2 regions of the Cytobacillus sp. FSL R5-0377 genome follow, and region 1 is predicted to be linked to the other one. Evidence: riboswitches for the same ligand, from Rfam matches in the RefSeq annotation. Region 1 holds a riboswitch; the other holds the start of a gene.
What was found. A riboswitch is a leader RNA that binds a small molecule or an ion and turns the genes downstream of it on or off. The one in region 1 is predicted to bind S-adenosylmethionine.
Positions count from the first base shown of each region.

Region 2: it holds a riboswitch for S-adenosylmethionine, as region 1 does, so the genes downstream of both, NSQ49_RS15390 (methionine ABC transporter ATP-binding protein) here and metK (methionine adenosyltransferase) in region 1, are expected to answer to the same signal.

Region 1 covers NZ_JBBORA010000001.1:3,289,327-3,297,289, forward strand. The annotation lists gene NSQ49_RS16840 (DUF2584 domain-containing protein) at 1-230, shown strand, start outside; gene pckA (phosphoenolpyruvate carboxykinase (ATP)) at 620-2,206, opposite strand; gene NSQ49_RS16850 (thiol-disulfide oxidoreductase DCC family protein) at 2,425-2,799, shown strand; SAM riboswitch class I at 2,905-3,020, shown strand; gene metK (methionine adenosyltransferase) at 3,329-4,522, shown strand; gene asnB (asparagine synthase (glutamine-hydrolyzing)) at 4,814-6,718, shown strand; gene NSQ49_RS16865 (C39 family peptidase) at 6,845-7,693, opposite strand; gene NSQ49_RS16870 (gamma carbonic anhydrase) at 7,766-7,963, opposite strand, start outside.
Region 2 covers NZ_JBBORA010000001.1:3,026,961-3,034,923, reverse strand. The annotation lists gene NSQ49_RS15415 (DUF2198 family protein) at 97-330, opposite strand; gene NSQ49_RS15410 (alpha/beta-type small acid-soluble spore protein) at 481-756, shown strand; gene NSQ49_RS15405 (M20 family metallopeptidase) at 914-2,122, opposite strand; gene NSQ49_RS15400 (MetQ/NlpA family ABC transporter substrate-binding protein) at 2,147-2,974, opposite strand; gene NSQ49_RS15395 (methionine ABC transporter permease) at 2,993-3,643, opposite strand; gene NSQ49_RS15390 (methionine ABC transporter ATP-binding protein) at 3,633-4,664, opposite strand; SAM riboswitch class I at 4,829-4,929, opposite strand; SAM riboswitch class I at 5,031-5,130, opposite strand; gene NSQ49_RS15385 (PAS domain-containing sensor histidine kinase) at 5,368-6,783, shown strand; gene NSQ49_RS15380 (NRDE family protein) at 6,815-7,570, opposite strand; gene NSQ49_RS15375 (IS1182 family transposase) at 7,737-7,963, opposite strand, start outside.

The sequences.
Region 1 (7,963 bases):
TAGAGCTAAACACAATGATTGTTACAAAGGGAAGGGAAAAAAGACTTGATGAGAATTATTTTTCACTTGTCAAAGAAGGATACAGATTATATCCGCTCGATATCCCGGTCGAGGTAAAAAGGACAATTGATGGCGACCTGAACGGAATGGGAGTCATCCGTAAAGTGGAATGGGAAAACAGCCAGACACTCATTACTTACCAGCTTGTTTCCTTAAATTCAACCAATTAGAAGAGCGCCTGGACATGGTCCGGCGTTTTTTTGTTCAAAGTTTTCTGTAACTGTAAGCGAATTCCTCCAGGTGCGGTGAAGGAATGCGAAGGGAACTAATCAGAGGGGATAGTGCCTCTTGGGAGCAGAGAAGAGTCTGTGAAAAGAACTAATCGGTGTGATAGCGCCATTGGGCGGGGAAAAGTCTCTCCCAAGGGAACTAAACAGAGGGAGCAGTGCCACCGAGAGCGGAAAAGGGGCTGCGAAGAGCACTAAACAGAGGGATTAGTACCACGGCAGCAGAGGAAAGAAGAAAAAATCGAATCGCTACCCAGTAAGAGGGTGTAAGTCCACCTCCGTTCATTCTTAATACAAAAAAGAATTGCCGCATAAACGGCAATTCTTCTCTATTATGCGATTGGTCCGCCCTTTTCTTCAATTTCAGATGAAACGCTTGTAAACTTCTTGAAGTTTTCACGGAATTTTGAAGCAAGTTCTTTTGCTTTCGTTTCATAAGCAGCCTGATCTGCCCATGTTTTGTTTGGCTGAAGTACTTCATCAGGCACTCCTGTAACATGCTGAGGAATTTCCAGCCCGAAAATTTCGTCCTTGATCGTTTCTACGTTGTTGAGTTCACCTTCGAGTGCCGCTTCGACCATTGCACGAGTGTAGGCAAGTTTCATGCGTTCACCGACTCCATACTCTCCGCCAGTCCAGCCTGTGTTTACAAGGAAGACTTTTGCGTTATGCTCATCGATTTTCTCGCCAAGCATTTCAGCATAACGATTTGCAGGAAGCGGAAGGAACGGTGATCCAAAACATGTAGAGAATGTTGCCTGCGGTGATGTAATGCCGCGCTCAGTTCCTGCAAGCTTGGATGTATAGCCGCTTAAGAAATGGTACATTGCCTGCTCTTTTGATAGTTTAGAGATTGGAGGCAATACGCCAAATGCGTCAGCTGTTAAAAATACGATTGTATTAGGGTGTCCGGCAATGCTTGGGTCAACGATATTATCGATGGCCTGAAGCTGGTACGCCGCACGTGTATTTTCAGTTAAAGTGCTGTCATCGTAATCTGCAACCCGGGTTTCGCTGTTTACCACTACATTTTCTAATACAGCACCAAAACGGATCGCATCAAAAATCTGCGGTTCTTTTTCACGGGATAAGTTGATGCATTTCGCGTAGCATCCGCCCTCAATATTGAAGACTCCATTCGCAGACCAGCCATGCTCGTCATCACCGATTAGCTTGCGGTTCGGATCTGCAGATAAAGTTGTTTTTCCAGTTCCGGATAAGCCGAAGAATAAAGCAACATCGCCTTCCCGTCCAACGTTTGCGGAACAGTGCATAGGAAGAATTCCGTTTTCTGGAAGCATGTAGTTCATAACAGAGAAGATGGACTTCTTCATTTCACCGGCATATTCTGTTCCGCCAATTAAAACGGTGCGGCGTTCAAATGAAATGATAATGAATGTTTCGGACTTTGTTCCGTCAACAGCAGGGTCTGCTTTGAAATTAGGAGCAGAAATGACAGTGAACTCTGCCTGATGATCCAATAGCTCGTCTTCTGCAGGGCGAATGAATAACTGGTGGGCAAATAGGTTATGCCATGCATATTCATTGATTACCTGGATAGGCATGCGGTGTTTTTTATCAGCACCTGCGAATCCTTTGAATACGAATACTTCTTCTTTTTCTTTTAAGTAATTGATTACTTTATTATAAAGATTAGAGAATGCTTCTTCAGAAATGGGCTGGTTTACACTGCCCCAGTCCATTTTGTCTTTATTTGATGCTTCTTCAACAATGTATTTATCTTTAGGAGAACGCCCTGTATACTTTCCTGTCGTAGCGCGAACAGCTCCAGTAGAAGTAAGGGACCCTTCATTGCGGTTTAGAACCTTTTCCACAAGCTGAGGAACGGATAATTGCACTTGAATGTTGCTGCCATTTAGTAATTCGCTCAATTCATTTGATATGCTTACAGAGTTCATCTGATGAATACCTTCCTTTTTCCCGATTTTTTTATGAAAGTGATTACATCTCGAAATTAGTATAACACATTGAAATGATTAGTCTATACTATTACGAAACTTTTTTGTCTGTGTTATAAAATTGTCACATTTGGACATGCAATCCACTTTAATCACCTTATAACTGATATATGCTATTATAGAAGAAAGTGTTAATTTTATCATGGGACTGATCTAAAATGAAGACAATTGCCCTATATGATGGAACATGTTCTTTATGCAAGGAAACAAAGAGGATTTTTAATAAACTCGATTGGCTGAATAAAGTCGAATGGATCTCCCTGCAGGAATATGAAAAAATGCAGGGCACTTTATCGTTTTCCAGACATGATTTGCGGAGGGAGCTTCATATTATTACTCCCGCAGGCAGCGTGAAAAAGGGTTACACTGCAGTAAGGAGACTTCTGTTCCTCTTTCCTGCAACCTTTTTAATCAGCACCCTGTTGTATATACCACTCACAGCACTTCTGGGCAATCCGACATACAAATGGATTGCGAAAAACAGGCACAAATTTCTAAAGAAAAAGTGTGATGATGGAAGCTGTTCTCTATAAGGATGAAGCAGAATTTTTAAAGTCGGAATTTTACTGTGAAAAATAATGAAAATCTGTTGACATGGTTCGATAAAATACGGTATGATTCAACCTTGAACGGATACTCTCTTATCCCGAGCTGGTGGAGGGACAGGCCCTATGAAACCCAGCAACCTGCTAAAGGCAATAATCAGCAAAGGTGCTAACCTGACGCAAGGACGTAATTCCTTGAACGATAAGAGTGAAAGGCGCGAATCGATTTGCTTTCAACCTTTTCACTAATGAGAAGGTTTTTTATTTTGCAATGAAATGAACGGCTTTTGGAATGTACTATTTATGTGAGTTTTTGGCATGAATCTGATAAATGGTTACCTGGCATTCTTGCCGGCGCTGTCTATTTTTCTAATAAAAACTCCATGTTTATTTCATACTACTAAGGGAATGAGTTCCGTATCAAACAGAGATCCATGAAATGACAGGGAAAAGTTATTTTTTCCGCTTCCCCATTTCTTATTCTCGCTCAATTTTCTATTTATAAGGAGGAAGCCAGATGTCAACAAAACGTCGTTTGTTCACTTCTGAATCAGTTACTGAAGGTCATCCGGATAAAATCTGTGACCAGATTTCTGATGCAATCTTAGATGCGATTTTAGCTAAAGATGCGAATGCCCGTGTTGCTGCAGAGACTTCTGTAACAACTGGACTTGTATTAGTTGCAGGTGAAATCACAACATCTACATACGTAGATATTCCAAAAATCGTTCGTGAAACGGTAAAAGAAATCGGTTATACCCGTGCCAAATATGGTTTCGATTCCGAAACATGTGCTGTTTTAACTTCCATTGATGAGCAGTCTGCTGATATCGCAATGGGGGTTGACCAGGCACTTGAAGCACGCGAAGGGCAAATGAGCGATCAGGAAATCGAAGCAATCGGTGCAGGAGACCAGGGATTAATGTTCGGTTTTGCCTGCAACGAAACGAAAGAGCTTATGCCTCTTCCGATTTCTTTAGCACATAAACTTTCCCGCCGCCTGACTGAAGTCCGTAAAGAAGAAATCCTTCCTTACCTTCGTCCCGACGGAAAAACTCAGGTAACTGTTGAGTATGATGAAAACGACAAGCCTGTGCGCATTGACACAATCGTTATTTCTACTCAGCATCACCCAGAAATCAGCCTTGAGCAAATTCAGCGAAATCTGAAGGAACATGTTATTAACCCGGTTGTTCCGAAAGAACTAATTGATGAGAATACTAAGTACTTCATCAACCCGACAGGACGCTTTGTTATCGGCGGACCTCAAGGTGATGCTGGCCTGACAGGACGCAAAATCATCGTAGATACTTACGGCGGATATGCACGCCATGGCGGCGGAGCGTTCTCCGGCAAGGATCCTACAAAGGTTGACCGCTCTGCTGCATATGCTGCACGTTATGTAGCGAAGAACCTTGTTGCAGCCGGTTTAGCAGAAAAAGTTGAAGTCCAGCTTGCTTATGCGATCGGTGTGGCACAGCCTGTTTCGATTTCTGTTGATACATTTGGAACTGGCAAAGTGGATGAAGATGTATTAGTTGATCTAGTAAGAAAGCATTTTGATCTTCGTCCTGCAGGAATTATTAACATGCTTGGCCTTCGCCGCCCAATTTACAAGCAGACAGCTGCTTACGGACATTTCGGACGTACAGATGTTGACCTTCCTTGGGAGCGTACTGACAAAGCAGAAATTCTTCGTTCTGAAGCGTAATATAAAAAGCGGGAGTTGCATTTATGATGTAACTCCCGCTTTCTTTTTTGCGTCTAATACTAATAGGGTGTTAATCACTTTTCGGTCTTTATGCTCTATAGTCGTTTATAATTTTATGGTATCGTATAAACTTCGGATAATGGCTTAATTTTCCGTATAGAAACATTTTATATTCTGCGTGCTAATTATTAGCGATTAGTGGTAGTATTATAGGGTATGTTTTCTAAGACAAAGAGCCGCCTGAGGCTGTATCTTAATATTGAGAAAAGAATGGAGTAGGTGACGTACATAATGTGTGGTTTTATTGGTTGTGTACATGAAAAAGCACAAAATTACCGTGACGCAGATAAAGAACAATTCCAAAATATGAATGATATCATTACTCATCGGGGTCCGGATGATTCAGGATACTATTTTGATGATCATATTCAATTCGGCTTCCGCCGGTTGAGCATTATTGATATTGAAAGCGGACACCAGCCGCTGACTTACGAGAATGAGCGATATTGGATCATCTTCAATGGTGAAATCTATAATTATGTGGAACTTCGTGAAGAACTTCTCAAAGCAGGATTAAGCTTTGAAACCAGCTCAGATACAGAAGTCATAATTGCGCTTTACAGCCATATGAAAGAAAAGGCTGTTGAAAAATTGCGCGGTATGTTTGCGTTTGTCATTTGGGATAAACAGGAGCAGTCCCTATATGGAGCCAGGGATCCATTTGGGATTAAGCCTTTCTTTTATTACGATAAGGGAGACCGCACGTTCTTTGGATCAGAGAAGAAGAGCATCTTATTGGCGCTTAAGAATGATGTATTGAACTATGACTCCCTGCAGCATTATCTGACCTATCAGTTTGTGCCTGAGCCGCACACGATGTCAGAGGGGATCCATAAGCTTGAGCCAGGCCATTATTTTACTAAAAAAATTGGTGCGCCGATGGATATTAAACGCTATTGGAAGGCTGCTTTCCATCCAGTGCAAAAATCAGAAGCTGATTTTACAAAAGAAATTAGAGATGTTTTATTCGACTCTGTAAAAATGCATATGCGTGCCGATGTTCCTGTAGGTTCTTTCCTTTCAGGCGGAATTGATTCTTCCATTATTGCGTCGATTGCGAAAGAATTTCACCCAGCTATTAAAACATTCTCTGTCGGCTTTGAACGCAATGGCTTCAGCGAGGTTGATGTGGCGAAAGAAACAGCCGAAAAGCTGGGTGTTGAAAACATCAGCTACATCATCTCTCCTCAGGAATATATGAATGAGATTCCAAGAATCATGTGGCATATGGACGACCCGCTAGCTGACCCGGCTTGTGTGCCCCTTTATTTTGTGGCAAGAGAAGCGCGAAAGCATGTAACTGTTGTACTATCCGGCGAGGGAGCAGATGAGCTGTTTGGCGGCTATAATATTTACCGTGAACCACAATCCCTGGAAGTCTTCAATAAGATTCCTGCCATTGGCAAAAAGCTTCTGCGTATGATCGCCAGACTGATGCCAGAGGGAGTGAAGGGAAAAAGCTTTATCGAACGCGGAGTCACCCCAATGGAAGAGCGCTACATCGGAAACGCAAAAATGTTTACGGAACAAGAGAAGCGCAGTTTGCTTCATGTCTACAAAGACAACTTGAATTATACGGATATCACGAAACCTTTGTATGAGGAAAGCCGCGGCTATGATCCGGTTGACCGCATGCAGTATATCGACATTCATACCTGGATGCGCGGAGACATTCTTTTGAAAGCAGACAAGATGACGATGGCTCATTCTCTCGAGCTTCGTGTTCCGTTCTTGGATAAAGAAGTCTTTGAAGTGGCTTCTAAAGTCCCGACAAGCCTGAAAACGGCAAATGGCACTACGAAATATATTCTCCGCAAAGCTGCCGAAGGAGTCGTTCCGGATCATGTACTGAACCGCAAGAAGCTTGGGTTCCCTGTACCAATCCGTCACTGGCTGAAGGACGAGATGAATGAGTGGGCTAAAAATATCATCCGTGAAAGCAATACAGATCACCTGATTAAGAAAGACTATGTATTGCAGCTGCTTGAAGACCATTGTCAGGATAAAGCGGACAACAGCCGCAAAATCTGGACAGTTCTGATGTTCATGGTTTGGCATCAGGTATATGTGGAGAAAAAATACTCCTTTGAAAAAGAATACTTGTTAGATAAAGATTTGCAGCCACTTAAAGGCTAAAACAAAAACGTCCATCAGGTGAGAGCCTGGTGGACGTTTTTTAGGATAAGAATTTCTTGAGGCGGGTAATTTTCCAGGCTCCAGCGCCTCGGCCATATGGTGTCGAGGCAGGAGATGGAACTTTTCTTATGGGTGATAACTAATAGCCTGTTTGCCCATCTGGACCCATGCTTTTTCAAAATCAGTTATGGGAGCTTTTTTATTTTTTTCGCCTGTGAGCGGATCGTTGAAGTACATGTAATCCTGGTCATAGCCCGTTAGCAGAACTGAATGCTCTTTATAAGTAATCTGGATCTTTCCGTTCGGCGTATACCAGGTCTGAAAAAAGTCATCAGAAAGCTGTTTATAGGCTGTGTTGATAATAACCCATACAGGTCTGCCATCTGACAAATAAATCTTTAAATCTTCAAAGTCGGATCCTGTAAGGTCTTCGATTGAACCTGGCATATACTTTTCTGCAAGTTCTTTAATGGGTTTATGATAAACACCGAGCCCAGGATTATCAAAGGAGTACATATCGCCTATGAAGCCTTCATTCGGGTGTCCGAAATAGATTTTTCCGTTTTCAACGCGATAAGGCTCAGGATTCTTTTTTATCTCTTTAGCCAGTGTCATTTTATCAGCCTGAATCCCCGCATGCTGGAGGAGCATGGATAAGCTGGTGACTTCGCATCCTCTGGGGAGCTCAGGAAACTGATTGATTGCGGGCACATCTAAAACTACTTCTTCCTTGATTTTAATTATACCCGAACTTTTTCCAAGGAATGCACTGGCTTTCTCTGCTGGTTCTGAAAGCCATGATTTTACTTTATTAACAGGTGAAGGAGGCATGCTTCCTATAAGGCTGTCATAAACAAATGCTGCAGAAACCAGGATGAAGACAATTAAAAACATCGGTGCCGTTTTCACCATTGTTTTTCTGAATATCACTATTAAAAATAAGAATAGAATAATTGCCCCGATATAAATCGTCAATTCCTTCACCCGCCATATGTTATTGCTTTATGTTAATATCGGCCTATTTTCCATTCTATTAAGACTTGAGAGTTATTTTGGCATTTTCTGCAAAGACTTATAGTATTGGCCTTTTTCAGCGTATTCCCTGCTGATCCGTTCCATGTCTTTAATATCTTCCGGCGTCAGTTCACGAACCACTTTTGCAGGCCTGCCGAATGCCAGTGTATTGGGCGGTATTTTCTTACCTTGCGGAACAAGACTGCCTGCACCAATAAATGCCCCTTCTCC
Region 2 (7,963 bases), 260 kb from region 1:
TCAATTAAAAGCTGATAGGACGTATGCCTAAAAAATAGCTAATAAATCATTAAATAAAAACCTGTCGATAGTTTTTTTCGACAGGTTCTGCAAAATTTATTCAGCACTTGGCTTTATTTGCTTTAATTTTTGGGCATACCAAAAACCAACCGTCAGCGAAAATGCGTCTATAACAATTAAGGCAAATGAATTGGTATAGCCTTTATATACAGAAGCAGCAATAAGCCCCACTGTCAGCACCAGCCCAATTACACGATTATAGCTGACTCTCGTAAAAAACAATACCAGCAGTCCAGGAAGCAAGAGAGCTGACAAGTATTTTAATGCCATTTTTAAACACCTTCTTTTGGTTTTTCACAAAAATTCAAGGTTTCTACCATTAGAATAGCTGTTCACAGGAGGTTGTACAAGTTTTTTCAGGGTTATTCCAAGCGTACTTTTACATAATAAGAAGAAGAACATTTTATGGAGGAATGAATCATGGCCAGAAGAAAAAGACGCCCGATAGTACCGGAATCAAGAGGCGCATTAGATCAGCTGAAAAATCAGGTAATGGCAAACCAGGGGTATCATGTTGACAAGGAAAATCCTGATGCTGTGAAATATGAAATTGCTGAGGAGGCAGGTGTACCTTTGAAGCAAGGTTACAATGGAAGGCTTACATCCAAACAGGCAGGAACAGTCGGGGGAAAGATTGGCGGCAGTATGGTGAAGGAGCTTATCCGGATGGCACAGGAACGGATGAAGGAACAGTAGTTATATGTGAACTTCGGGAAAAGAATGAGGAATTTTCGGAAACTTAATACTTAATTAAAGGAAAAAACTCAGCAAATCAGGGAAACACCCACCAGTGAGAGGAAAACACTCACAAAAATGAGGAAAAGCTATCCCGCAAAAGGATAGCTTTTATTTTCTATTCAGCCGTTTTCCGCTCCAGAAATTCCTGTTTAATGGCTTTAAGCAAATCCGGTTTCGTTATCAGCTGTAAGGCAGTGAGTGCAAGCCCTTTTGCTCCGGTTACCAGCGCTTCGTCTCCTTTTGCAGATGCTGCTGCTTCCCGGAATGGAACAGTATGGGCAACGAGATCATCAGCACCGATTTTGATATAAGGGTGAATGGTTGGCACCACCTGACTGATATTGCCGGCATCCGTAGAACCGATTCCATCTCTGTCCCCTTCTACAACCTTTTCTCCCAAGTCCTCTATCACTTCTTTAAACACCTGGTCATATGTCTTGTTTAACAGGAGGTTATCTACTTCATTTTGAAAAGCAATAACATTCAGCTTTGCTCCTGCTGCCAGGGCGGCACCTTCCGCGACAGCTTTCACCTTTCTAGTTACCTCATTTAAACTCGTTCTGGTGGAAGCACGAATAAAGAATCGGGCTTTTGCATATTCAGGGATAATATTCGGCGCATCGCCGCCGTGAGTAATTATTCCATGGATACGCACATCATCCTTTAATTGCTGTCGGAGGGCATTGATTCCGTTAAAAAGCTGAATAACCGCATCCAGTGCATTTATTCCTTCCTCCGGTGAAGCTGCTGCATGGGCAGGCTTGCCGATAAACTCAAAGTCAAGCGGATCAACTGCCAGTGATGAACTGGTCAGGCGGGTATGGTTTGAGGGATGAACCATAAGAGCCGCATCAATGCCTTCAAGCAAGCCATGTTTCACAAAGCTGCCTTTGGCACTCCCATTTGGCCCGCCTTCTTCTGCGGGGGTCCCCAATACGACTGCTTCTCCTCCCGTATCATCAATAACCTTGCTTAACGCAATGGCTGCTGCTGCACTTGTCGTGCCAATAATATTATGGCCGCACCCATGGCCCAATCCGGGAAGGGCATCATATTCTGCAAGGAAAGCAATGGACGGTCCCGGTTTAACGGATTTCTTTCGGGCCAGGAAAGCAGTTTCATGCCCGGCTACTGCCCGATCTACTTCAAACCCTTCCTTCTCAAGGATGCCCGCTAGCAAGCCAGAGGCAAAAAACTCCTCATTCCCTATTTCCGGATTCGCATGAATCTGATGGCTCGCTGAAAGATAAAGTTCTTTATTATCCTCAACATTTTTCTTGATTGCTTCTTTCAGTTCAACTAATGCTTTTACAGGTGCCGTCATCATTTTTCCTCCTTTGTATATTAATTACCAGCCAATATCACTTAATGGAATGAAAGTCGGAATCATGCTTCCGTCATATTCTTTTGTGATGAAATCAGCTACATCATCTTCCTGGTAAAGTTCAGCAATTCTCTTAAGCGTTTTGTTATCTTTGTCTTCTGTTCTGACAGCAATGATATTTACGTACGGCGTAGCGGTTTCGCTTTCAATAAAAACAGAATCCTTAGTTGGGTTCATGCCTGCGTCTACGGCAATTCCGTTATTAACGACTGAAGCAGAGACATCTGGAAGAGCACGAGGTGTCTGCGCTGAGACCATTTCTACAAATTCAAGGTTCTTTGGATTTTCAACGATTTTATTCAGATCAAGATTTCCATCATAGTCCTCGGATAGTTTGATCAGGCCGGCTTCCTCCAGTAACAGAAGCGCTCTTCCCCCATTTGAAGCATCATTTGGAATGGCAATTTTGCCGCCTTCCGGAATGTCTTCGACTGATTTTACTTTTTCCGAATAAAGGCCCATTGGTGCTAAAACAGTTGTCGCGATCGGTGAAAGATCCATATTATGCTCTTTAATAAAAGTGTCAAAATAAGCGACTGTCTGGAATGCATTTACATCTAGATCACCTTCGGCAAGGGCAACGTTTGGCTGTACATAATCAGAGAATGTCACAACCTCAATTTCAATGCCTTCTTTTTCAGCCTTCTCAGCAATAAAATCCCAAATGCGTGTATCTGATCCGCTGACACCCAATTTAACTTTCTTTGTTTCTTCTCCGCCTGTAGTACTTGAGCATGCGGCAGTAAAGACAGCCAATGCTAAAATAATGAATGATATAAATAGTTTGTTCATGATGTATTTCCCCCTATGTTATCTTCTTCTGATTTTTTTGGATAAGAGATTTCCGAATGACTGAAGGCCCTGAACCATGACCACTAAGATTGCAACAGTAATCAGCATGACGGTTGTATCGAATCGCTGATAGCCGTATGTAATGGCAAGGTCACCAAGGCCGCCTCCTCCAACTGCCCCAGCCATGGCAGATGCTCCTACCAGACCAATTGTCGCAATGGTAAAGCCCAATACCAGCGAACTAAGTGCTTCAGGAATCAGGAATTTTAAAATGATCTGTCCTGGTGTCGCTCCCATTGCTTCTGCCGCTTCAATGACGCCTGGATCCACCTCGAGCAATGAATTTTCTATTAATCTCGCAATGTAGGGTCCTGCATAAAAGACAAGAGGCACTACGGCTGCGGCGGTTCCAATCGATGTTCCGACAATCATCCGGGTAATTGGGATAATGGCTACCATTAAAATGATGAAAGGAACTGATCTAAAAATATTAATAATGCTGTTTATGATGTTAAAAACAACGGTGTTTTCCAGCAGATGCCCTTTCCTGGTCACAACAAGCAATATGCCAAGCGGGAGTCCGATAAGAGCTGAAAACAGCAGTGAAAATGCCACCATTTGGACCGTTTCGATTAAGGCTTCAATGATTTTTTCCTGGTTAACTAGCACGTGCAGTCACTTCCTTTATTGAAACTTTTTCCTGGCTGATGTACTGAATCGCCCTTCTGATTTCACTGTCCTGCCCCTGGAATTCGACAATGAGATTGCCAAACGGGGTTCCCTGCAGTTCTGTAATATTTCCAAACAGAACGTTGAAGTCAATATTAAACTTTTTAGCAACCTGTGAAAGCAGCGGCTGGCCGGCAGAATTCCCGACAAAATTGATTCTGAATACCTTTTGAAGCCCCTGCTGCTTTTCAATCACTTGCTTAATGGATTCAGGTATTTGATCATTCATAACCGTGCTGACAAAGTTTTTCGCTGTTGGGGTTTGGGGTGAAGAAAAGACATTGAAGACAGTTCCTTCTTCAATAATCTTCCCTGCCTCGATGACAGCGACACGATCACAGATCTCCCTGATAACAGACATTTCATGAGTAATGATCAGAATCGTAATGTTGTATTCTTTATTTATTTTCTTCAGCAGCTGCAGGATCGAGCTGGTTGTCTGCGGATCCAGAGCAGAAGTTGCTTCATCACATAATAGAATGGAAGGCTGTGTTGCGAGCGCCCGGGCGATTCCGATCCGCTGCTTTTGTCCGCCTGACAGCTGATCAGGATAGCTGTTCGCCTTGTCGGCAAGCCCCACGAATTCTAATAGTTCATGGACACGCTTTTTTATTTCACCCTTCGAGACCTTAGCCAGTGTGAGCGGCATCGCCACATTGGCAAACACTGTTTTCGAGTTTAAGAGATTGAAATGCTGAAAGACCATACCTATGTTTCTTTTCACTTCGCGAATTTCTCTAACAGATAAAGCCGTCAAGTCATGGCCGCTGACAATGACCTTTCCTGAAGTCGGCTTCTCCAGCCAATTGACACAGCGGATCAAAGAGCTCTTTCCCGCACCGCTGAAGCCGATCACCCCGAAAATCTCCCCCTTATTAATCTTTAAATCTATTCCATCCAGAGCAGCTACCTGCTGACCTCCGCTTTTATAGACCTTCTTTAAATTCTGAAACTCTATCATGCAGCCTCTCTCCTTTGTGGTGGTTGGTGACAGGCACCTATACCAATTTGATGAACTGGTATAGGTACCTGTCACCTTTCATTGTCTAACTATTCCAATCCGAAAACTAAGAATTATATCCTGAAATTTACCCCTTCCATCAGAAGAGGTTTTTTAAAGTCCTCTCCTTATCTTCCAGGCTTTTGCCTGCTGGATTTGGCACAGTGCAGTCTGCCTGCTGCCGAAGCTTCATTGGGCCAGGTCCCTCTGCTTCTCTTGATAAGAATTATTCATATGTTTATGAATAGAATCTTGATGCAATATTTCCGCGTAAAACAAAAACCCTCTTCTAAAGAAAGAAGAGGGCAGCATTTATCAATGGTCCTCTTCTTATCTTTCAAGCAATGCTTGCTGGATTTGGCACGGTACAATTTTGTCCGCTGCCGAGGTGTCATAGGGCCAGTCCCTCAACCTCTCTTGATAAGAAGATTTTTAATATGCGGTTGTTAATATGCTTAATACTTTACCATCTTAAAGTAAAGAAAGTCAATATAAAGTTTAAATATATTTTATTTGATTACCGCCTCCTGGTCTGAATCCGCTCTGTCATTAACCCGTATGCTATGTACTCTTCTAAAAAATGATAGTTAAATCCTATGTGTCTATACCTCTATCTCATGTATAATAATGGAAAAGTGTCATTTCTCAATAAAGGAGGGACAAAATGATTATGACCGAGAATCCGGCAGATTTATTCGCCGACAAAGTCGAAGCGAGGAATCTGCAGCTGGCCATTCAGCATTCCAGCGATGTGATTGCAAGAGTGACAAAAGAAGGCGTTGCTTTATATGTCTCCCCTTCCTGCCTATCAATGCTGGGGTATACGCAGCAGGACTTTTATCGAAGCAGCCTTTATACATACTGCCATCCCAATGACCGGGATCTTCTTAGAGATGCATTGGCAGATCTTGAACAACTCCCGCATAAACGGGAGACTTTTCGTTTCAGACATAAGGAAGGCCATTACCTATGGCTGGAAGCCAATTTTACAGTCATTAATGAGGATAAAGAAATGATGTGCATCATCCGGGATATGACACAGAGAATTATCATGGAAGAGGAAATTCTTGAAACACAGGAGAAGTACCGCTTTCTGGTGGAGTACTCCAAGGATACGATCGGAATGGTGACACAAAAGGGGATTTGGACCTATATCAATAATGAAGGAAAGAAGCTCTTTGGGTTCACGAGCATCAAAGAGATAATCGGCACCTCCCTCCACGACTACATCCCTCCTTCAGAACATTCCACCCTCGATGATTTTCTGCAAACAAAGCTGAGCGTGAATTTTGAGCTTAATCTGATCCGGACCGATGGACAAGTAAGAAAAGCTGAAGTCCAGCTGATTCCAACCACCTTCAAGAACAGAAAGGTATACCAAATCATTATCAAAGATGTAACCGGACAAAAGAAGACTGAAGAAAAGCTGCAGAACGCTGAAAAACTTTCCGTTGTCGGTCAGCTTGCTGCAGGCATTGCCCATGAAATCCGCAACCCGCTTACAGCCATTAAAGGCTTTACGCAGCTATTATACGAAGAACATAAGGGTAATTTCGCAGAGGTCATTCTAAATGAGCTGGAACGGATTGAAGGCATCGTCAATGACCTGCTCGTTCTCGCCAAACCTCAAATAACCGAAATGGAAGAAACCTGCCTGACAAACGTTGTAAAAAGTGTGATTACCCTTTTAAACAGCCAGGCGGTTATGGAAAATATCCTGATCGAATTAACTCAATCACCCGGCGAGTTCTTTGTGAAATGTGAAAAAGATAAAATTAAGCAGGTCCTGATTAACATCATCAAGAACTCAATTGAAGCCATGCCAATGGGCGGCAAAATAAACGTCGATATCCGTCAGGAAGACCAATCTGTCATCATCAGTGTCGAGGATGAAGGAATCGGCATACCGGAAGAACGCCTCGCCAAACTGGGTGAGCCTTTTTACAGTACAAAAGAAAAAGGCACCGGCCTTGGCATCATGATCTGCAAAAAAATCATTAAAAACCACGGCGGAAACCTTTACATCCACAGCAGGGAAAAGGAAGGAACAACGGTCCGCATTACTTTACCGATTGCCTAAATAAAAGAAGCCAGCCGCCTAAACTGGCTTCTTATTCTTGGAGAATAAATTCCTGTTCCGCTCTTTCACCCCCAATATGTACCCTCTCCTTGTAAAAAATCTCATCCTCTGACACCAGCAAAACGGTTGAACTCCTTGTTCCGTAGCCATCGCTTTTGATAAATAAAGGAGACAGAATCCGTTCCCATTCAAGTGAAACTCCTGTTTTGGGAAGCAAATCATCGGGTACAGGGTCTGTATTCCGGAGAAGTGTGAACAGGTCTTCTGTTAAGTCCCCGGCTGGATTATCTATAATCTCTGATAAACCCTCCTTCCCCTTTTTCACCTTCGGCCATTCGGTGTTCAGCACATGATTACTGACTCCGTATATTCCCGGCTGAAGCTGCTCTATTCTATCTTCCACATTCGAATAATAATAAAGCTCCTCCATATTTCCTGCCAGCAGATTGTAGCCGGGATAGCTGCTCCGCCGTTCAGATGCCCTGTGCATAAAGTCAGCAGGCGAATCACTGCCCTTCAAAAAATCAGCCACCAGATCTCCTCTTGACCTCTTGTCTTCTGTCACTTCATTCGGATCGCGGTAATTTGTCAGCGCTGCAAAACGACCATTCTTTGTGACCCCCATCCATGTTCCCAATTTCCTTAAATCCCGGCCGGCAAGAATGTGGGGATGATCCTCCCAATAATGCGCCGGGGCAGTTGGACGCTCATAAAATTCGTCCCGATTGGCGGCCAATATCAGCTTGTATTTTGGATGTACTTTGTATCCAAAGAGGATTAAACACATGCAGATCACTGCTTTCATTTTTATTTTTATTTTATACTTAAGGAAAAATAATACCAATATGAAAAAGCTCCTTCATGCAAAGGAGCTTTCAGACCGTAGACAAACCCCAGTTTCATTTTGTGAAACTGGGGTTTTATCATATTTTTCAGTTGGCATACCTCAATAATTAAGCTGGACATGGTCCTCGCCATGTCCAATTTGCCAGTTTCTTAAGGTTCATAGCAGCGAAAGTAAGCATCGCCTGCATTGAAACTTTTTTAAGCCCTCTTAGGGTCGTCCAACGCATGCCATGCTTTTCTTTTGCATCCGCAAAGACACGTTCGATCGTTTCTTTGCGCTTTGCATATAACGTTTTATTCAGTTCGGTATGTCTCAGATGTTCCACTTCATCTA